DNA from 2 places in the Comamonas brasiliensis genome. Region 2 is predicted to be linked to the other one. Evidence: riboswitches for the same ligand, from Rfam matches in the RefSeq annotation. Region 2 holds a riboswitch; the other holds the start of a gene.
What was found. A riboswitch is a leader RNA that binds a small molecule or an ion and turns the genes downstream of it on or off. The one in region 2 is predicted to bind S-adenosylhomocysteine.
Positions count from the first base shown of each region.

Region 1 (11,221 bases), on a different contig from region 2:
CGCGCATTCGGTGGCCAGCGGCTGGGTGGGGCGGCTGGCCACGCAGTCCAAAGGCCATGCATCGTCGCTATACCTCTGGGGCTACTACATGGGCTCCAGCGTGCTGGGGGCCGGGGCGGGCTGGTTCTGGTCGCGCTGGGGCTGGACGGGCGTGGGCTCGGTGGCCCTGGCCGTGCTGGCGCTGGTCATCGTGCTGGCCCTGCGCGTGCAGTGGCTGGCCAAGGTCGCAGCCGCGAACCGGGCCGCGTCTTGATGCCGTCTTGATATCGGCAAGCCCAATCTCTACCCGTTCTTGACGGGCTAATTTCTACAGTTCCTCCATCGCAATCAAGCCGCGTGAACGGCTTGCGGGAGGAATGAAATGAGCATCACCTGGATCGAAGCCCTGGCCGCCCTGACGGCGCTGGGGCTGTTTGCCTATTTGGGCTATGCGCTGCTGCGCCCCGAGAAATTCTGAAGGGGGCGCCATGCAAGTGCTGCAAGACCTGATTTTTGTGAGTCTGACCGTGGTCTGCTTTGTCGGACTGCTGGGCTTTGTGCGCGCCCTGGCGCGCATCTGAAAGGGGTGGATCATGTGGCTACCCTGGATGGAATTCGCGGCCGTGCTGACGGCGGCGACCTTGCTGACGATTCCCATGGGCCAATGGCTGGCGCGCTGCTTTACCAGCGAGCACCATGGCTGGCTGGAGCGCCTGAGCTACCGTGCCATGGGCGTGAACCCGCAGGAGCGCATGGGCTGGCAGCGCTATGGCGCAGCCCTGGTGCTGAGCAATGCGCTGATGATGCTGCTGGGCTACGGGCTGCTTCGCCTGCAGGGCGCCCTGCCGCTGAATCCACTGGAGATTGCGGCGCAGGCGCCCGACCTGGCCTTCAACACCGCAGCCTCCTTCATCACCAACACCAACTGGCAGGCCTACTCGGGTGAGAACAGCCTGAGCAATGCAACGCAGATGGTGGTCATCACCTTTCTGATGTTTGCCGGTGCCACCACGGGTGTTGCTGCCGGAGCCGGCTTTGTGCGCGGCCTGGCGCGATCCAGTAGCAAGGATGTCGGCAACTTCTGGGTCGACTTCGTGCGCGTGTTCTGGCGCGTGCTGCTGCCGCTGTCCTTCATCATGGCCCTGGTCTATGTCTGGCAGGGCATTCCGCAGACCCTGCATGCCGAAGCCGTGGCGACGACGCTCGAAGGAGGCCGTCAGCAGCTGCTGATGGGGCCGGTGGCCAGCCTGGAAAGCATCAAGCATCTGGGCACCAACGGCGGCGGATTCTTTGCCATGAATGCGGCCCATCCCTTCGAGAACCCGACACCGCTGACCAATCTGCTGCACATCCTCTCGATGCTGCTGATTCCTGCGGGCATGACCTACGCCTTCGGCTCCATGCTGCTGCGTCGCAAGCAGGGCTGGGTGCTGTTTGCAGCCTGCATGGTGATGTTCGTCGGCTTTCTGAGCCTGGTGTTCGTGGCCGAGCAGAACGGCAGCCAGCTGCTGGCGCGCGCCGGAGCCGATCAGCAGTACAGCCTGACCCAGAGCGGCGGCAATATGGAAGGCAAGGAGCTGCGCTTCGGCATTGCCGACACGGCCTTGTTCGTGGCCACCACCACGGCAGCCACCACGGGCTCGGTCAATGCCATGCATGATTCGCTGACCCCGCTGGGCGGCATCACGCCGCTGGCCCAGATGATGCTCAACTGCGTCTTCGGCGGCGACGGCGTGGGGCTGATCAATCTGATTCAGTACGCCATCCTCACGGTGTTTCTGGCCGGCATGATGATCGGTCGCACGCCCGAATTCCTGGGCAAGAAGATCGAGGTGCGCGAGATCAAGCTGGTCATGCTCGCGGTGCTGGTGCCGCCGGCCTGCATTCTGGGATTCACGGCGCTGGCCGTGCTCTGGCCCGATGCCGCAGCCAGTCTCAACAACCGCGGCCCGCATGGCTTCTCGGAGATCCTCTACGCCTATGCATCGGCCACGGCCAACAACGGATCGGCCTTTGCCGGGCTGAACGCCAACACCCCGTTCTTCAACACCACCACGGGTCTGGCCATGCTGGCGGGGCGCTTTCTGACGCTGCTGCCCATGCTGGCCGTGGCCGGCAGCCTGGCGGCCAAGGCCACCGTGCCCGCAGGGCCGGGAACATTCCCCACGGCCACGCCACTGTTCATGGGCCTGCTGGTGTTCGTGGTGCTGGTGGTGGGCGGTCTCACCTTCCTGCCGGCGCTGGCCCTGGGTCCCGTGATCGAGCAGCTGCAAATGCTGGTGGGTCAGCTCTACGCCTGACGCCTTCTTCCAAGTGATGCCAATGGTCTGCAGTCCTTGTGCGGCTGCAGACCGGGGAGCAAACATGAAAACATCGACTCAAACTCTTTGCACCTCGGTGCAGCCCGGTCATGCAACAACGCAGCCCGAGGCGCAAGCCGCTTCCTGGCCCCGGCTGCTGGGCGCCAGCGTGCGTGCCGCCTTGCTGGTGATGGTGGTCTCGGGCATTGCCTATCCCCTGCTGACCACGGGCGTGGCACAGGCGCTGTTTCCCCATGCGGCCAATGGCAGCCTGATCGAGCGCGAGGGCCGGATCGTGGGCTCGGCCCTGATCGGCCAGCAGTTCACCGGGCCACAGTACTTCCACGGCCGCCCCAGCGCCACCATGGCGCCGGACCCGAACCAGGAGGGTGCAAGCCTTGCTGCTCCCTACAACGCAGGGCTTTCCGGTGCGAGCAACCAGGGGGCGACGCACAAGGACTTGTCCGAAGCCGTGGCGCAGCGTGTCGCCCGGTACCGCGCCGATAACGGCATGGCCGCAGATCTGGCGGTGCCGGTGGATGCGGTCACCGCCTCCGCCTCGGGTCTGGACCCGCATATCTCGCTGGCCAATGCCAGGCTGCAGCTGCCGCGCGTGGCACAGGCGCGCCAGCTGCCCGAGGCCAGGCTTGTGGAGCTGATGGACAGGGCCACCGAACCGCGCAGCCTGGGCCTGCTGGGCGAGCCGCGCGTGAACGTGCTGCAACTCAATCTGGCGCTGGATGCCTTGCAGCCCACCAACAGCGCTGCGAAGGAGTAAGCCATGAGCGCAAGAAAAATGACGGCAGGCCGCAGCCTGCTTGACGCCGCGCTGGTGAAGTCGGCGCTCTGGGATGCGCTGCGCAAGCTCTCGCCACGCACGCAGTGGGCCAACCCGGTGATGTTTGTGGTGTATCTGGGGGCGATCCTGAGCAGCCTCTTGTGGTGGCAGAGCCTGATGGAGCCGGGCAGCGAGAACAGCGGCTTTGTGCTGGCGATTGCGCTGTGGCTGTGGTTCACCGTGCTGTTTGCCAACTTTGCCGAGGCCCTGGCCGAGGGCCGCAGCCGCGCCCAGGCCGCCAGCCTGCGCGGCATGAAGCGCGATACCGTGGCCAAGCTGCTGCAGCAGCCGCATTTCGGCAGCTCCTGGATTCCCATGCGAGCCAGCGAGCTGCGCAAGGGGGTGGTCATCTTCGTCGAGGCCGGTGACACGATTGCACTCGACGGCACGGTGATCGAGGGCGTGGCGTCGGTGGACGAAAGCGCGATCACCGGCGAATCCGCTCCCGTGATCCGCGAGGCCGGGGGCGACTTCTCGTCGGTGACCGGCGGGACGCGCGTGCTGTCGGACTGGCTGGTGGTGGAGGTCACGGTCAACCCCGGCGAGTCGTTTCTGGATCGCATGATCTCCATGGTCGAGTCGGCCAAGCGCCAGAAGACTCCGAACGAGATGGCGCTGACGATCTTGCTCGTGGGTCTGACGCTGGTCTTTCTGCTGGTCATCGTCACGCTGTGGCCGTTCTCGGTCTTTGCGGTGACGCAGGCCGGTACGGGCTCGGTCGTCGGCATCGCCGTGCTGATTGCGCTGCTGGTCTGCCTGATTCCGACCACCATCGGCGGCCTGCTGTCGGCCATCGGCGTGGCCGGCATGAGCCGCATGATGCAGGCCAACGTCATCGCCACCTCGGGGCGGGCTGTGGAGGCTGCAGGCGATGTGGACGTGCTGCTGCTGGACAAGACCGGCACCATCACCCTGGGCAACCGTCAGGCCTGCGACTTTCTGCCGGCACCGGGAACGAGCGCCGCGCAGCTGGCCGAAGCGGCCCAGCTGTCATCGCTGGCCGATGAAACCCCCGAAGGCCGCAGTGTGGTGGCGCTGGCCAGGGAGCGCCATGGCCTGCCCGAGCGCAGCAGCGCCGATTTCCCGGGCGAGTTCGTGCCCTTCACCGCACAGACGCGCATGAGCGGGGTGGACCTGCAGAGCGCTCAAGGCCTGCGCAGCTTGCGCAAGGGCGCTGCCGATGCTGTGCGCCGGCATGTCGAGGCGCTGGGCGGCAGCTTCCCGGCCCAGGTGCAACTGGCCGTGGACCAGGTCTCGCGCAAGGGCAGCACGCCGCTGGTGGTGGCCGACGGCGCCAGGGTGCTGGGCGTGATCGAGCTCAAGGACATCGTCAAGCCCGGCATGCGCGAGCGCTTTGCCGAGCTGCGCCGCATGGGCATACAGACGGTGATGGTGACGGGCGACAACCCGCTGACGGCAGCCGCCATTGCCGCCGAGGCCGGCGTGGACGATTACCTGGCCGAAGCCAGGCCCGAGGACAAGCTGCAGCTGATCCGCTCGCACCAGGCGGCCGGCCGTCTGGTGGCCATGACGGGGGACGGCACCAACGATGCGCCGGCCCTGGCCCAGGCCGATGTGGCCGTGGCCATGAACAGTGGCACCCAGGCTGCCAAGGAAGCCGGCAACATGGTCGATCTCGACTCCAACCCCACCAAGCTGATCGAGGTGGTGGAAACCGGCAAGCAGATGCTTATGACGCGCGGGGCCTTGACCACCTTCAGCATTGCCAACGATGTGGCCAAGTATTTCGCCATCATTCCGGCCGCCTTCGTGGGCACTTATCCGCAACTGGCCTCGCTCAACGTGATGCAGCTGCACAGCGCGGATTCCGCCATCCTGAGCGCCGTGATCTTCAACGCGCTGATCATCATCGCCCTGGTGCCGCTGGCCTTGCGCGGCGTGCAGTACCGCGCCGTGGGCGCCGCCATATTGCTGCGCCGCAACCTGCTGATCTACGGCCTGGGCGGGCTGATCGTACCGTTCGTGGGCATCAAGCTCATCGACCTGCTGCTGACCGCGCTCCATCTGGTCTGAGTCGTTCGCCCTCTGGGGCTCCTCCGGGCTCCCAGGCTGCCGAGAAGCGTGCAGCCAGGGCCGCCCTGTCTCTTTCGCATTTCCTATGTCTCAATCTTCCGTGAAGAAATTTCTGGCCGTGGCAAGCGCCTTGCTGCTGATGGCTGCTTTCGGCGCCAACCCCGCCCGGGCCCAGACTCCTGCCGACGAGGCTGCAGAAAAGCCGCCCGTCACCGGTTCGCTCGGCCTGCTCAGCGACTATCGCTTTCGCGGCATTTCGCAAACCTGGCAGGGGGCGGCCGTGCAGGGCGGTGTGGAGCTGGCCCTGCCGCGTGGCTGGTATCTGGGCACTTCGCTGTCCAATGTCTCTACCCACAGTTACGGCCGGGGCCAGGGGCTGGAGCACGATATCTACGGCGGCTGGCGCGGCGATGTGGCGCCCGGCTGGCAGCTCGATGCCGGGCTGCTGCACTACCGATACCCCGGCGCGAGGCTGATGGCCGATGACGGCACTGCCAGGCGCTTTGACACCACCGAGCTCTACCTGGGCGCAGCGCATGGTGGCTTCAGCGCCAAGTGGTCTGTGGCGCTGACGCCTTATTTCGGCCTGGGAGAGAGCACGGCGGCTTCAGCCTTCGCGTCGGCGCTGCGCCCCTCGGGCAGCAGCCGAGGCAGCCAGTATCTGGATCTGAACTATCAGCATCCGCTGGCCGATATCGCCACCCTGGGGCTGCATGGCGGCTATACCTGGGTGCGCAATTACGGCGATGTTTCCTATGCCGACTGGCGGCTCTCGCTGTCCAGGAGCTGGGGCGCGTGGACGGCCTCGCTGGCCTATGTCGGCACTTCGGCCGATGCACGCTTCTACAGTGCAGCCAACGGCCTGGGCCAGTGGCGGGATCTGGGCCGCAGTGGCTGGTTGCTCGGACTGAGCGCCGGGTTCTGAGCGGGCTTGAGTGATACGCTGATCGTCCGATGCCTTCATCCACCACCTCCTCCACTGCGTCGCGCCCCGATCCCGACGCGCTGCTCGCCCAGTTGCAGGCCGACAGCCAGCGCGCCCATCGTGGCAAGCTGCGCATCTACTTCGGCTCCAACGCCGGGGTGGGCAAGACTTATGCCATGCTGGCGGCCGCGCAGCGCGAGCGCCAGGCTGGGCGCAGCGTGCTGGTCGGGTTGGTGGAAACTCACGGCCGTGCCGAGACCGAGCAGCAGCTGCATGACCTGGAGCTGCTGCCGCGGCGTCAGCTGGTCTACCAGGGCCGGCAACTGGACGAGTTCGATCTGGATGCCGCACTGGCGCGCCGCCCGGAAGTGCTGCTGCTCGACGAGCTGGCGCACAGCAATGTGAGCGGCTCACGCCATCCCAAGCGCTGGCAGGATGTGCAGGAGCTGCTGGAAGCGGGGATTGAGGTGTGGACCACGCTCAATGTTCAGCATCTGGAAAGCCTTAACGATGTGGTGGGCGGCATCGTGGGCATACAGGTCCACGAGACCGTGCCCGACCATCTGTTTGACGATGCCGACGAGGTCATCGTGGTCGACATTCCGCCCGAGGAGCTGCTCAAGCGCCTCAAGGCAGGCAAGGTCTATCCGCTGGAGCAGGCCGAGCGGGCCTCGCGCAATTTCTTTCGCCAGGGCAATTTGCTGGCGCTGCGCGAGCTGGCCTTGCGCCGTACGGCAGACCGGGTCGATGAGGACATGCGCGACTATCGCCGCGAGCGTGCCATCGGCGATGTCTGGCCGACGCGCGAGCGCCTGCTGGTGGGCGTGGGCGGGCGCGCCGGCGACGATGCCCTGGTGCGCCAGGTGGCACGCCTGGCGAGAAGGCTGGAGGCCGACTGGGTGGTGGTCTATGTGGACGCGCCCGAACGCCAGCATCGGCCCCGTGCGGCCCAGGAGGCCGTGCTCAAGACCTTGGCGCTGGCCGCACGCCTGGGTGCGGAAACGGCCACCATTCCCGGCGCCCATGTGGCCCAGGCCCTGGTGGACTTTGCGCGTGAGCGCAATGCCAGCCATCTGGTGCTGGCGCGCGCGCAACAGGCTCTGGGCCGCTGGCTGCGCTGGCGGTCCCCCAGCCTGTCCGAGCAGATTGCCGCACTCGATCCCGGGCTTGACGTGCTGCTGCTGTCCGTCAAGCAAAGCAAGCACGAGGGCCGCATCCGCTTGCCGCCAGAGCGCGAGCAGTCCGTCCCCTGGAAGGGCTATGCGGGCGTGACGCTGGCCTGTCTGGCGGCCACGGCCGTGGCGGAACTGCTGCTGCAGGTGTTCGATCCGGCCAATGTGGTCATGCTGTTCCTGCTGGTGGTGGTGCTGTCCGCCGTGCGCTGGGGGCGGGGTCCCGGCGCATGGGCGGCCCTGCTGTCGGTGCTGCTGTTCGACTTCTACTTTGTGCCGCCGCGCAACTCCTTCAGCGTCAACGATACCCAGTATCTGTTTACCTTCAGCCTGATGCTGGGCGTGGCCCTGGTCTGCGGCCAGCTCACGGCGCGGCTGCGCCATGAGGCGCGCGTGGCCGCAGAGCGCGAGAGGCGGGCCGGCGCGCTGGCCAGGCTGGCGCGCGACCTGTCGGGTGCGCTGACGCAGGAGCAGGTCACGCGCATTGCGCTGACCACCATGTCAGGCGTCTTCGACGCCCAGACCGGGCTGCTGGTGCCCGATGCCGACGAGCAGCTGCAGCTGGCGCAGGGCAGCGAGGGCACGATCGACACCAGCGTGGGCCGCTGGAGTATGGAGCATGGCCAGATGGCCGGCTACGGCACCGATACCCTGGCCGCTGCGCCGGCGCTGTATGTGCCGCTGATGGCGCCCGTGCGCTCGCGCGGCGTGCTGGTGCTGCAGCTGCGCGCGCCGCAGAAACTGCGGGTGCCGGAGGAGCGCCGTCTGCTCGATGCCTGTGCCAGCCAGATCGCGCTGGCGCTGGAGCGCGTGCATTTTGTGGAAGTGGCGCAGCAGACCCAGATCGCCATGGAGGGCGAGCGCATGCGCAACACCTTGCTCTCGGCCGTCTCGCACGATCTGCGCACGCCGCTGACGGGCATTCTGGGAGCCGCCCAGGCGGCCTTGCCGCATGCGCCCCAGGGGCCGGCGCATCACATGCTGCTGCAGATCCGCAATCAGGCTCAGGCGCTGCAGCAGCTGGTGGACAACCTGCTGGCCATGGCGCGGCTGCAGCAGGGCGGCGTGCAGCTCAAGCGGGAATGGCTGCCGGTGGACGAGCTGGTCGGCAGTGCGCTGGCGCAGATGCGCGAGCGACTGGCAGCTCATGTGCTGCAGACCTCGATGCCGGCCGGGCTGCCCTTGCTGCAGCTCGATGCCGTGCTCATGGAGCGGGTGCTGGTCAATCTGCTGGACAACGCCATCAAATACACGCCCGAGGGCACGACCATCACCGTGGCCGCGCGCGTGCTGGGCAGCGACTGCGTGCTGAGCGTGCAGGATGCCGGGCCGGGCCTGCCAGTGCATCTGTCGCCCGAGCAGCTGTTCGAACCCTTTACCCGCGGGCAGGCGGAGAGCGCCGTGTTCGGCATGGGGCTCGGCCTGGCACTGGCGCAGCGCATCGTGCAGGCCCATGGCGGCCGCTTGCAGGTGGCACAGGCTGAGCCGGGGCCGGGCACCGTCTTCAGCATCTCGCTGCCAGTGCCCGAGCAGCCGGCCATGGACGAATGAGCCGACAATCCCGTGCATCACATGCAAATCCGAACATGACAAGCGCCGCACCCCGCATCTTGCTGATTGAAGACGACGCCAGCATCCGCCGCTTTGTGCGCCTGGCACTGGAGGACGAAGGCTGGCAGGTGTTCGAGTCCGAAACTGCCAGGCGCGGCCTGATCGAGGCCGCCAGCCGCCAGCCCGATGCCGTGGTGCTGGATCTGGGCCTGCCCGATGCCGATGGCAAGAGCGTGATTGCCGAGCTGCGCAGCTGGAGCCAGCTGCCGATTCTGGTCCTGTCCGCGCGCGAGCGGGAAGAAGAGAAGGTGGCGGCGCTGGACGCTGGTGCCGATGACTATCTGACCAAACCCTTTGGCGTGCCCGAGCTGCTGGCCCGGTTGCGCGTGATGCTGCGCCGCCGCCAGCAGGCGTCAGCGGCAGACAAGCCCGGCAGCTGTGCGCGTTTCGGCACGGTGGTGGTGGATCTGGCGGCGCACGATGTCAAGCGCGACGGAGTGGCCGTGCACCTGACGCCCATAGAGTTCCGTCTGCTGGCGACCCTGATTGCCGGCCATGGAAAGGTGCTGACGCACCGCCAGCTGCTGCTGCAGGTCTGGGGGGCGGAGTATCTGGACCGCCCTCACTATCTGCGCGTGCACATGGCCAATCTGCGCCAGAAGATAGAGAACGATCCGGCCCAGCCCCGGCATCTGGTAACCGAGTTGCAAGTGGGTTATCGCTTGGTGGGACTGGAAGGCTGATTCCTTTATAATCGCCGTCCATCCGAGGAGCGTTGCAGCGTTCCCCAGCCAGCCATGAGCTGGTCTGCGCGGGGCGTGAGGCTCGGATTTCATCCCGCAACGACGCTCGCCCACGCTTTCTGTGCGGTGAGCCGGTTTATTCCCCCTCTGCTGCAGAACGTGGTTTTTCATTCAAGATTTGGAGAAAACCATGAACGCTGCCGTGCGCTTCAACCCCGCTGATTCGGCCATTACCGATATTTCCCTGGCTGCCTGGGGCCGCAAGGAAATCAGGATCGCCGAAACCGAAATGCCCGGTCTGATGGCCGTGCGCGAGGAGTTCGCCGCTGCCCAGCCCCTGAAGGGCGCGCGCATCACCGGCTCGCTGCACATGACCATCCAGACTGCCGTGCTGATCGAGACGCTGACGGCTCTGGGCGCGCAAGTGCGCTGGGCCTCGTGCAACATCTTCTCGACCCAGGACCACGCTGCTGCCGCCATCGCCGAAACCGGCGTGCCTGTCTACGCCATCAAGGGCGAGTCGCTGGAAGACTACTGGAACTACACGCACAACATCTTTGAATTCGGCGCCAAGGGCACCGAAGGCGAAGGCCCCAACATGATCCTGGATGACGGCGGCGACGCCACCATGCTCATGCACCTGGGCAAGCGCGCCGAGCAGGATCTGTCCGTGCTGGCCAACCCCGGTTCGGAAGAAGAGCGTATCGTCTTCGCCGCCATCAAGGCCAAGCTGGCCGTGGACTCCACCTGGTACAGCCGCAAGTCGGCCCAGATTCTGGGTGTGACCGAAGAGACCACCACCGGCGTGCACCGTCTGAACGAAATGTCCGCCAACGGCAGCCTGCTGTTCCGCGCCATCAACGTCAACGACTCGGTGACCAAGTCCAAGTTCGACAACCTGTATGGTTGCCGCGAATCTCTGGTGGACGGCATCAAGCGCGCCACCGACGTGATGATCGCCGGCAAGGTTGCCGTGGTCGCCGGTTACGGCGACGTGGGCAAGGGCTGCGCCCAGGCGCTGTCCGCTCTGCGTGCGCAAGTGTGGGTGACCGAGATCGACCCCATCAACGCCCTGCAGGCCGCCATGGAAGGCTACAAGGTCGTGACCATGGAATATGCCGCCGACAAGTGCGACATTTTCGTGACCACCACCGGCAACAAGGACATCATCCGCCACGAGCACATGGTCGCGATGAAGGATGAGGCCATCGTCTGCAACATCGGTCACTTCGACAACGAAATCGATGTCGCATCGATCGAGAAGTACGAGTGGGAAGAGATCAAGCCCCAGGTTGACCACATCACCTTCCCCGATGGCAAGAAGATCATTCTGCTGGCCAAGGGCCGTCTGGTGAATCTGGGTTGCGCCACCGGTCACCCCAGCTTTGTGATGTCCAACTCCTTCGCCAACCAGACCCTGGCGCAGATCGAGCTGTTCACCCGCCCCGACGCCTACGAGGTGGGCAAGGTCTATGTGCTGCCCAAGGTGCTGGACGAAAAGGTGGCTCGCCTGCACCTGAAGAAGGTGGGCGCACAGCTGACCGAGCTGACCGAAGCGCAAGCCGCCTATATCGGCGTGAAGAAGGAAGGCCCTTACAAGCCTGAAACGTATCGCTATTAACTCCCCCTGAGGCGCTTTGCGCCTTCCCCCTCTCTGGCTTCGCCGGAGGGGGACGACA
Region 1 is NZ_JAANES010000003.1:766,383-777,603, reverse strand. It holds gene DJFAAGMI_RS16190 (MFS transporter) at 1-253, shown strand, start outside; gene kdpF (K(+)-transporting ATPase subunit F) at 362-457, shown strand; gene kdpA (potassium-transporting ATPase subunit KdpA) at 573-2,279, shown strand; gene kdpC (potassium-transporting ATPase subunit KdpC) at 2,344-3,057, shown strand; gene kdpB (potassium-transporting ATPase subunit KdpB) at 3,061-5,151, shown strand; gene DJFAAGMI_RS16165 (TorF family putative porin) at 5,237-6,076, shown strand; gene DJFAAGMI_RS16160 (sensor histidine kinase) at 6,106-8,799, shown strand; gene DJFAAGMI_RS16155 (response regulator) at 8,835-9,542, shown strand; S-adenosyl-L-homocysteine riboswitch at 9,561-9,657, shown strand; gene ahcY (adenosylhomocysteinase) at 9,733-11,163, shown strand.
Region 1: it holds a riboswitch for S-adenosylhomocysteine, as region 2 does, so the genes downstream of both, ahcY (adenosylhomocysteinase) here and metH (methionine synthase) in region 2, are expected to answer to the same signal.

Region 2 (11,221 bases):
CAGCGCAGCTTCGAATTCCTTGTCCTTCTTTTCGGCGCCGATACCGGCTGTCACGGCAAACAGGCCGGCATAGTCGGCAATGCCCGACTCCTTGGTGGCCACAAAATCGGCCAGGCAGCGGCTGGGGCGCATCACGGGCCGGCCATCCGGGCCGTCCACGGCCTGCTTTTCGGTCTGCTGGCGCATGCCGTACCAGGTAGTCAGCACCTGGCTGCGCGATTCGTCGGTGTAGAACACGATGTCGTCGCCCACGCGATTGGCCGGGAACAGGCCCATCACGCCATTGGCCTGCAGCCAGCGGCCGTCGATGATCTTCTGCAGCATGAGCTTGGCATCGGCCAGCACCTTGCGCGCTTCCACGCCCACGACCTCATCGTCAAGGATGGCCGGATAGGGACCCGCCAGATCCCAGGTCTGAAAGAACGGGCCCCAATCGATGTACTGGGCAATTTCGGCCAGGTCGAAGTTCTTGAACACGCGGCGGCCCAGGGTGCGCGGCACCACGGGGGCATGGTTCACCACGGCAGCATTGGCGCGGGCCTGCTCCAGCGTCCACAGCGGCGTCTTCTTCTTGTTGGCATGCTGGGTGCGCACCTTGTCGTAGTCGGCGCTCAGCTCGTCCAGATAGGCCTGCTTGCCTTCGCCCAGCAGGCTCTGCGCCACGCTGACCGAGCGCGAGGCGTCGGGCACATAGACCACGGGGCCGTCGTACTTGGGTGCAATCTTCACGGCCGTATGCACGCGCGAGCAGGTCGCACCGCCGATCAGCAGCGGAATCTTCTTGATGCGGAAGTAGTCGTCCTTGTCCATCTCACCGGCCACATACTGCATCTCCTCGAGGCTGGGAGTGATCAGGCCCGACAGGCCGATGATGTCCGCACCCTCGGCCTTGGCCCTGGCCAGGATCTCGTGGCAGGGCACCATCACGCCCATGTTGATGACTTCGAAGTTGTTGCACTGCAGGACCACGGTGACGATGTTCTTGCCGATGTCGTGCACATCGCCCTTGACGGTGGCGATGACGATCTTGCCCTTGCTGGTCACGTCCAGGCCCGCCGCTTCCTGCTGGCGCTTCTCTTCCTCGATATAGGGCACCAGGTGGGCCACGGCCTGCTTCATCACGCGCGCGGACTTGACCACCTGGGGCAGGAACATCTTGCCGGCACCGAACAGGTCGCCGACGATATTCATGCCGTCCATGAGCGGGCCTTCGATCACGTGCAGCGGGCGGCCGCCGCCCTGCACCACGATCTTCTGGTAGGCCTCTTCGGTGTCTTCGGTGATGAAGTCGGTGATGCCGTGCACCAGGGCGTGCGACAGACGCTCGCCCACGGTCTTCGGTGCCTCGGCCGTGCCGCGCCACTCGAGCTTCTTGCTGTCGTCCTTGGCCGCGCCCTTGGCGCTGTCGGCGATCTCCAGCAGACGCTCGGCCGCATCGGGGCGGCGGTTGAGCACCACATCCTCCACGCGTTCGCGCAGCTGTGGCTCCAGGTCGTCATACACACCGACCATGCCGGCATTGACGATGCCCATGTCCATGCCAGCCCCGATCGCGTGATAGAGGAATACGGTGTGGATGGCCTCGCGCACGGGGTCGTTGCCGCGGAAGGAGAAGCTCACGTTGGAGACGCCGCCCGAGACCTTGGCACCGGGCAGGTTCTGCTTGATCCAGCGCACGGCCTCAATGAAATCGACGCCGTAGTTGTTGTGCTCTTCGATGCCGGTGGCCACGGCAAAGATGTTGGGGTCGAAGATGATGTCCTCGGGCGGGAAGCCCACTTCGTCGACCAGAATGCGGTAGGCGCGTTCGCAGATCTCGATCTTGCGCGCAAAGGTGTCGGCCTGGCCTTTTTCGTCAAACGCCATCACCACGGCGGCCGCGCCATAGCGCTTGACCAGCTTGGCGTGCTTCTTGAACTCCTCGACGCCCTCCTTCATGGAGATCGAGTTGACGATGCCCTTGCCCTGCAGGCAGCGCAGGCCGGCCTCGATCACGTCCCATTTGGAACTGTCCACCATCACCGGCACCTTGGCGATATCGGGCTCGGAGGCAATCAGATTCAGAAAGCGCACCATGGCGGCCTTGCTGTCCAGCATGGCCTCGTCCATGTTCACATCGATCACCTGGGCACCGTTTTCCACCTGCTGGCGCGCCACGGCCAGCGCTTCCTCGTACTGCTCGTTCAGGATCAGGCGTGCAAAGGCCTTGGAGCCTGTGACGTTGGTGCGCTCGCCCACGTTGACGAACAGCGTCTCATCGCCGATGAAGACAGGCTCCAGGCCCGACAGGCGCATGGGAGGAATGGCGGTGGAAGGGGTAGCAGCGGACATCAGCTCACCTGTGTGAAAACCAGAAACAGAATCGAAAACAGGTGAGCGCCGTTGTCAGTACGGGCAGATCGCCAACCGGATCTGCCACCCCGAGCCTGACGGGTCAAACATCTGTGGGATGACCGGCTGCAGCGCTCCTCGGGGTGAAGCCCGACATTCTACGGCGAGGCCGGACAATCAGGGCTTCAAGGCGCTTTGCCCATTGGCGGCAGAGGCGCGCTGCCTGCGGATGGCTATAGCAGATTCGACTTTACGCACTCCAGAAACAGGAGCACGGCAAAAGGTAATTTCGCAAAACACGAATGTAGCCATCTCATTTCAAGCATATTCGTGGCATGGTGCGCGTCCGCAAGGAATGACGCACACCGCTTTCCTGCTCTCAGGCAGCCCGGCACCGACGGGCCGGCCATGAGTGGGCAAGCACCTACAGTCCCTATCTTTGAGTCTTTGGCACCATCGACAGCAAATGTCCGGTCCATGTGCTCAGTCATGCACAGCCGATGGCCTGCCATTAGCGGACAGGCAATCCGGCCGTCGCATGGAACCCCCTGGAGATCCTCATGAACGTGACCTTCGGCGCGTACTACACCCTCATCATGGCCGTGCTTGTGCTCATGCTTGGCAAGCTCATGACCAGACATATCCGCTTTCTGCGCGACTTCAATATTCCCGAGCCGGTGTCCGGCGGCCTGGTCGTGGCGGCCATCATCTTCATGCTGCATCAGACCACGGGACTGGCGCTGAGCTTCGAAAGCAGCCTGCAGTCGGCGTTCATGCTGGTGTTCTTCTCGTCCATCGGCCTGAGCGCGAACTTCGCCAAGCTGCGCGAGGGCGGCTCGGCGCTGTTCCTCTTCCTGGGTGTGATTGCCGTCTTCATCATGATGCAGAACATCGTGGGCGTGAGTCTGGCTTCCTTGCTGGGACTCGATCCGCTGATCGGCCTGGTCGCGGGCTCCATCACGCTGGTGGGCGGTCACGGTACAGCCGGAGCCTGGGGCTCGGTGCTGGAAAACCAATACGGCCTCACGGGAGCCACCACCCTGGGCATTGCCTGCGCCACTTTCGGCCTGATCATCGGCGGCCTGGTGGGCGGCCCGCTGGCCAAGCGGCTGATCACGCGCCATCAGCTGGCCCAGCCGCTGACCGAGTCCGAACAGCTGCGCGCCGATGCGCCCACCGTGGGCGAAGGCAGCGCGGTCGCCAACTTCGAGTCGCCCAACAAGGCTCCGCGCCTGATCACGGCCGATGCGGCGGTGGAGACGCTGGCCCTCTTCGCGGGCTGCCTGGCCTTTGCCGAATTCATGACCGGCCTGACCATGGGAACGGTCATCCAGCTGCCTACCTTTGTCTGGGCGCTGGGCGGCGGCGTGGTCATCCGCAACGTGCTGGACTATATGTTCGGCTTCAAGGTCTTTGACCGCGCCATCGACGTGTTCGGCAATGCCGCGCTGTCCATCTATCTGGCCATCGCGCTGCTGTCGCTCAAGCTGTGGGAGCTGACCGACCTGGCCGGTCCGCTGATGGTCATTCTGGCCGCGCAGGCCATCGTCATGACGCTGTATGCGGCCTTCGTGACTTTCCGCATCATGGGCCGCAACTACGACGCCGCCGTGCTGGCAGCCGGCCACTGCGGCTTCGGCATGGGCGCCACACCCACGGCCGTGGCCAATATGCAGGCCATCACCAACCAGTACGGCCCTTCGCACAAGGCCTTTCTGATCGTGCCCCTGGTCGGAGCCTTCTTCATCGACATCATCAACGCCTTTGTGCTGCAGGCCATGCTCAGCATTCTTCGCTGACCGCTGCATCAGCCCCAAAAAAAGCGTGTTCCTGCCAGACAGGAACACGCTTTTTTCATGGCTGCCCACGCCTGGCAGGCAAGCGTCACACGCAGCTCAGACCGGGATCAGGCAGCCACTGCCTGGGCCGAAGCCGGCAGACCGAAGATGCGGTCGAACGCCCAGTTGAAGGCAAAGGTGTAGACCATGAAGAACACCAGCAGGCCGGCTTCCATGACGGCGGCTTCCCACAGCGAGATGCCGAACCACCACGCCATCAGCGGAATCAGCATGGCGGCGATGCCGCCTTCGAAACCGATGGCATGCACCACACGGCGCATCAGGGAACGGCCCTTGACGCTCTGGCGCGCTTCCCATTTCTCGAACAGGTAGTTGAAGCTCAGATTCCAGCAGATCGCGATCACCGAGGCGGCCACGGCCATGACGCCGGAATCGCTGGCCTTCTGACCGATGGCCATGAAGATCAGGCTGGAGACGATGATGGCGATGGTTTCGTACAAGCCCACGTAGAGGATGCGACGCTTGGGGCCCTGGAGGCCCGTGGCTTTGATGGGGGCTGCAAAGGCAGCGGTATTTTTGAGAGACGCGGCAGAGGAGGAAGCGGATGCCATCGCTGAGGCTTGTTGAGACATGGGCCGCAGTGTATGTTCTGGAAATTGAAGATAAAAGTCAGTTCCTATCAATGTTTCTGACAGATCGACACCATGCCCTTTAGCGCCGACCAGGTCCCGCTGTTTCTCGCCGTGCTCGATGCCGGCTCCTTTTCGGCGGCTGCACGCAAGCTGGGGCGTGTGCCGTCGGCCGTCAGCATGGCCATTGCCCAGCTGGAGGCAGAGCTGGACCTGCAGCTATTCGACCGCAGCGGACGCGAGCCCGTGCCCAGCGCCGCGGCCCGCGCACTCGAGCCCCAGGCGCGCCTGCTGGCCGAGCAGCTGCAGCTGCTGAACTGGCAGGCCCAGAGCCTGCACGCAGGGCTGGAAGAGCGGCTGACGCTGGCCATCGCCCCCGAGCTGCTGGCCACGCACTGGAGCGAGCCGCTGCACCAGCTGGTGCACGAGTTTCCGGCCCTGCCCATCGAGGTGCTCGCAGCGCCCCAGGTCGATGCGCTGGAGCTCTTGCATGCGGGCCGCGCCCATCTGGCCCTGGTGTTCGAGCGGCCCGCCATGGACGGGCGCGAGGGTTTCCAGGAAATGGGCCGCGAGACGCTGGTGGCCGTGATGTCGCCGCAGTTCGAGCCCTGGCAGCAGGCGCTTGCCGAGCATGGACCGGGTCGCACCGCACCGCCGCAGCTCACGGTGGAGCAGCTGGCCGCCACACGCCAGGTGCTGGTGGCCAGCCGCGACCCGCAGCAGACGGATCCGCGCTTTGTGTTTGCACGCCAGCTCTGGCGCACGGACAGTCACCAGGCAGCGCTATCGCTGATCGGCGCAGGCCTGGCCTGGGGCTGGCTGCCCAAGGGCCTGGTGGAATCGCATATCGGCAGCGGCGCGCTGATGGAGATTCCCGTGCTCAACCTCAGCAACGGCACGACCTTGTTTGTGGACTGGGTCTGGTCCAAGGAGCGCCCCCAGGGCCTGGCCACGCGGCGCTTTGTGGAACTCATGGGCAGGCAGCCCACGGGTCGCTGAGCCCGGCGCTAGACTTCTCGTCCCAGGCTGGCGCGCGCCGCGGGCGCCAGCAGCGCGGCGAACTCGCGCGCCGCAGCGCTGTAATGGCTGCCGCGACGCCACAGCAGTCCGGCCGTACGCACCAGCTGCGGGCCCACCAGGTGTATGGCCACCATATCGCTGGCCTGCTGGGCCGCGCGCTCGGGCACGATGGTGGCCATGTCGCCCCAGCGGCACAGCGCGATCAGCGATTCCACCGAGCCCATTTCCACACGCAGGCTGGGCGTGACGCCCGCGTCGCGCAGGCCGTTGTCGATCAGACTGCGCGTGTAGAAGCTGCGCGGCAGCAGCGCCAGCGGCACGTCGACCAGCGACTTGACCGCCAGCGTGCGCCGTCCGGCCAGCGCATGCGAAGGATTGACCAGCAGCATCATGCGTTCATCGAACAGCGGCAGAGCCTCGAGTTCGGTGCGCTGCGGCGGATGAAAGCTCACGCCCAGGTCCAGGCTGCCATCGAGCAGGCCGGCCTCCACGGGCGGCGCCAGCAGCTCGCGCACCACCACGTTGACCTTGGGATAGGCGCGCGTGAAGGCCGCCACGGCCGGCGCGACCAGGGTGTTGAGAAAGGTGGGGATCACGCCCAGGGTAAGGGCGCCGGTCTGCAGCTCGCTGAGATCGGCCAGCGCCATGCGCCCGGCCTCGACCTCGTGCAGTGCGCGCTCGGCATAGTTGCGGAACACCACGCCGGCCTGCGAGAGCTTGAGCCCACGGCCTATGCGCTCGAACAGCACCATGCCCAGCTCCTCCTCCAGCTGACGCAGGCCGTGCGACAGCGTGGACTGGGTCACGAACAGATTGCGCGCCGAGGTCGTCAGGTGCTCGGTCTTGGCAATGTCGACAAAGTAGCGCAGCTGGCGCAATTCCATGGGCGGCTTCCGGGTAGATACATCGATGCTATCGAACAGTACCTCAAAAATAATTCAGTAGATCAACAGCATTCATGGATTTACGCTGGCGACCATCGCAGCCATGCAGCTGCCCGCCCCAACGCCTTCCGCCCTCACGGCCTCTTGCCCATGACCACCAGTTTCCCCATCGAACGCATTACCGCGCGCATCCTGGACATTCCCACCATACGCCCGCACAAGCTGTCGTTCGGCGCCATCAACCGCCAAAGCCCGGTCATCGTCCAGCTGTGGCTGCGCAACGGCGCCACAGGCTTCGGCGAGGCCGCCACCATCGGCGGCCCGTCGTGGAACGAGGAGTCGCCCGAGAGCATCCACCACGCCATCACCAACCATCTGGCCCCGGCCCTCGCGGGCCAGGACGGCGCGCGCATCGAGGCTTGTCTGGCCCGCATGGACCTGGCCTGCCGCGGCAATGCCTTTGCCAAGAGCGCCGTGGAAATGGCCTTGCTCGACGCCGTGGCACGCAGCCTGCAGGTTCCCGTGTGGCAGCTGCTGGGCGGCAAGCAGCACGACAGCCTGCCCCTGGCCTGGACGCTGGCCAGCGGCGATGTGGAACGCGACCTGGCCGAGGCCCAGCTGCGCCTGGACCAGGGCCGCCACCGCATCTTCAAGCTCAAGATCGGTGCCCGAACGCCCGAGGCCGATCTGGCCCACGTGAGCCAGATCGCGCGCGGCCTGCAGGGCCGCGCCACGCTGACCGTGGACGTGAACCAGGCCTGGGACGGTGCCACCGCACGGCGTTTTCTGCCCCCCATGATCGAGGCCGGCGTCAGCCTCATCGAGCAGCCCGTGGCCCAGTGGAACGTGCCCGCGCTGCGCGAGCTCACGGCCACGCTGCCGTCCACTGCCCTGGTCATGGCCGATGAGAGCGTGTGCACGCCGCACGACGCCATGCGCCTGGCGCGCGAGCAGGCCTGCCACGTGTTCTCGCTCAAGGTCGCCAAGCACGGCGGTCTGCTGCGCACGCGCCAGGTCGCCGCCATCGCCCAGGCCGCCGACATCGGCTGGTACGGCGGCACCATGCTCGAAACCTCGATAGGCTCGGCCGCCTCGGCCCACGTGTTCGCCACGCTGGGCGGGCGCCACCACAACTGCGAACTGTTCGGCCCCCAGCTGCTGGTGGACGACATCGTGACCGAGCGCATGCCGATTGCCGACTTCGCCCTGCAGTTGCCCGACGGCCCCGGCCTGGGCGTGGAAGTGGATCCGGCCCAGCTCGACCGTTTCGACCGCGCGCGCCAGGGCCTGCAACCCACGCACATCGACCTCGCCGCCGCAGCTTCATCCGCCCCCGTGTCTGCGCCTGCCCCTTCAGCCCGCTGACACCGCACCAACTACAACATTCATCTTCAGGAGACATCCACCATGCAACGCCGCCTTCTCTGCACCCTCGCCGCCCTGCCCGCCGTCCTCGGCCTGAGCGCCCTGACCTCCGCCGCCCATGCCCAGACGCCCGAAGCCAACTGGCCCAGCAAACCCATTCGCTGGATCGTGCCCTTCCCGCCGGGCGGCGCCATGGATGCCATCGCCCGCACCCTGGGCGAGAAGGCCGCGCGCACGCTGGGCCAGCCCTTCGTCATCGAGAACCGACCCGGCGCGGGCGGCAACATCGGCGCCGACTTCGTGGCCAAGTCCCCAGCCGACGGCTACACGCTGATGATCACCTCCATCGGCATGGCCACCAACAAGCCGCTGTACCGCAAGCTCAGCTATGACCCGATCAAGGACTTCGCGCCCGTGGGCGTGCTGGCCGTGGTGCCCAACATCCTGGTCACCAACTCCACCCAGCCCCAGATCAAAAGCGTGGCCGACGTGGTGGCCGCGGCCAAGGCCGCGCCGGGCAAGCTGACCTATGCCTCGGCCGGCAACGGCACCTCCATCCACCTGGCCGGCGAAGTCTTCACCTCGCTGGCGGGCGTGGACATGCTGCACATCCCCTACAAGGGATCGGGCCCCGCCGTCTCCGACCTGCTGGGCGGCCAGGTCAACTACATGTTCGACTCCATCACCTCGGCGCGTCCCCACATCCAGTCGGGCAAGCTGCGCGCGCTGGCCGTGACCACGGTCAAGCGCTCGACCAGCATGCCCGACGTACCCACCATGGAGGAAGCCGGCATCAAGGGCTATGAAGTCTCGCCCTGGTTCGCCGCCTTCATGCCCGCCGGCACGCCGCCGGCCATCGTGAAGAAGCTCAACCAGACCTTTGTGGCCGCCATGAAGCAGCCCGACGTGATCGAGCGCTTCCGGGCCATAGGTGCCGAGGTCGTCGGCTCCACGCCCGATGAAGCGGCGCGTCACCTGCAGGCCGAAAGCCAGCGCTGGACACGACTGATCAACGAGCGCGGCATCCACATGGACTGAATGCTCCACGCCCGTGCGGGTCGGCCGCCGCTTGAGCAGCCGCCGGCCATGCGCTAGGCTGGACGCTTCGTCACACCATTGAGGGCCGCCGCCCATGCCGCAATCGATCTTCACCAGCAGCGATGCCGCGCTGCGCGAACGCTGGAAGGCCCTGCAACCGGGCGCCGCTGCCGTCAAGGCCGGGCGCTGCGAGCTGGCCGGGTTCGATCCCGGCGCCAAGCCCTTCTCGGGCGGCAGCAAGGCCCAGGACAAGGCCGGCGTCGAAGCCCTGGCCGAGGAGCTGGACGCGCTGCAGAACCTGTTCTATGCCGATCGGCGCTTCAAGCTGCTGGTCATACTGCAGGGCATGGACGCGGCCGGCAAGGACGGCACGCTGCGCGCTGTCTTCGGTCGCATGTCGCCGCTGGGCGTGCGTTCCGTGGGCTGGAAGGCGCCCACCGACGTGGAGAAGTCCCACGACTACCTGTGGCGCATCCACCAGCAGACGCCGGGGGCGGGCGAGATAGTGCTCTTCAACCGCAGCCAGTACGAGGATGTGCTGGTGCCCGTGGTCAACGGCTGGCTCACGCCCGAGCAGCAGACGCAGCGCTATGCGCAGATCAACGACTTCGAACGCATGCTCAGCGAGACCGGCACAGTGATCGTCAAGTTCATGCTGCACATCAGCAAGGACGAGCAGCGCGAGCGGCTGCAGCAGCGGCTGGACGACCCCTGCAAGCACTGGAAGTTCGACGAGAACGATCTCAAGGTGCGCGCCCAGTGGGACGACTACCAGCAGGCCTACGGCCGACTGCTGGCTGCCACGCACACGCCATGGGCGCCCTGGACGATTGTGCCCGCCGACTCCAAGACGCACCGCAATCTGATGGTGGCCACGGTGCTGCGCGAGGTGCTGGGCAATCTGGAACTGAAATACCCGCCCGGCGCTCCGGGGCTGGATCACATCCAGGTCCGGTGACACGGACAGCGCCCGCAGCCAGCGGACATCGGCGCCCGCGCTTCGCTCTCATAAAAGGAGCTTATATCGCCTGTGATCAATGACTTTCAGAATGAAAAGTATCTGAAATCATTCATCAACAAGCGGTAGAAGCTCCTTTTTTTATTCCGCCAGGATGGATCAGAACTGCCAGCCCAGTCCGCCCAGGCCGTCGAACTCCATCTCGAAGCGATCGCCGGCCTGTAGCGGCATGCAGCCGCACCAGGTTCCCGTCGTCACCACGGTGCCGGCAGGCACGCTGCCGTATTCGCGCGCCACATGCTGCAGCCAGTCCACCAGCAGCCAGGCCGGATCGCCCAGGCTGTGCGTTCCGGTGAAGCGCTGCGGCGAGCCGCCATTCACGGTCACCGTGCACAGCTGCTGCGCCCAGTCGCGCCCGGCGATGACGGAAGCGCTCTGCCACTCGCCCAGCGCCAGTCCGCCATGGCACTGGCCGTCCGCCAGCAAGGCCAGGGCCGGGGCCTTGGTGCCGTCGCGCCAGCGCACATCCACCCATTCCACGGCCACGCAGACGGCGTCCACCAGCGCCAGCGCGCTGTCGTAATCGAGGGCTGCGGCCTGCTCTGCGCTCACCTCCCGGCCTATGCGCAAGGCGATCTCGGCCTCGGCATTGCGCAGATTGAAGACGGTGGCCGGCGCAGGCACCGGATTCAAGCCCTGGCGAATGCCGTCCTCGGGCAGCGGCACATGCAGCATTGCAGCGTTGCGCCCAGGCCCGCCGGACTTCCAGTAGCGCGGCGCGCGATCGGCGGGCCACCAGTTCCAGCTGCGCGCCAGCGCGCTCTGCACGGCACGGGCATCGGCGGCATCGCCCATCAGCACTGCCACGTCGGCGCCCCGGGCCTGGGCCGTGCCCAGCTTGCGCGACCACCACAGCGCATCGGCCGTGGCATAGCTGTCTTCGGGCAAATCGGGCCACAGTGCCTTCCAGTCAGGCAGCACCTCGTCCTGCGTCTGCAGCTCGGGCGCCAGGCCTATGGGCGGGGTATTCGCAAACGGTGCAGGGCCGCACCAGCCGCTTTGGCAATCTTGGTTTTCAGACATGACGGCAATGATGGCAAATTTCCTGTCCCCCCGCCACTCATCCGGCACCCGGACCGCATCCAGAGCGGCTCTCCGATGGTTATGCACAAAACGCATAGCATCTCAAACAAGAAG
Region 2 is NZ_JAANES010000004.1:194,692-205,912, forward strand. It holds gene metH (methionine synthase) at 1-2,331, opposite strand, end outside; S-adenosyl-L-homocysteine riboswitch at 2,368-2,477, opposite strand; gene gltS (sodium/glutamate symporter) at 2,892-4,130, shown strand; gene DJFAAGMI_RS17390 (PACE efflux transporter) at 4,238-4,741, opposite strand; gene DJFAAGMI_RS17395 (LysR family transcriptional regulator) at 4,835-5,758, shown strand; gene DJFAAGMI_RS17400 (LysR substrate-binding domain-containing protein) at 5,767-6,663, opposite strand; gene DJFAAGMI_RS17405 (muconate cycloisomerase family protein) at 6,814-8,028, shown strand; gene DJFAAGMI_RS17410 (tripartite tricarboxylate transporter substrate binding protein) at 8,071-9,066, shown strand; gene DJFAAGMI_RS17415 (PPK2 family polyphosphate kinase) at 9,161-10,024, shown strand; gene DJFAAGMI_RS17420 (fumarylacetoacetate hydrolase family protein) at 10,184-11,107, opposite strand.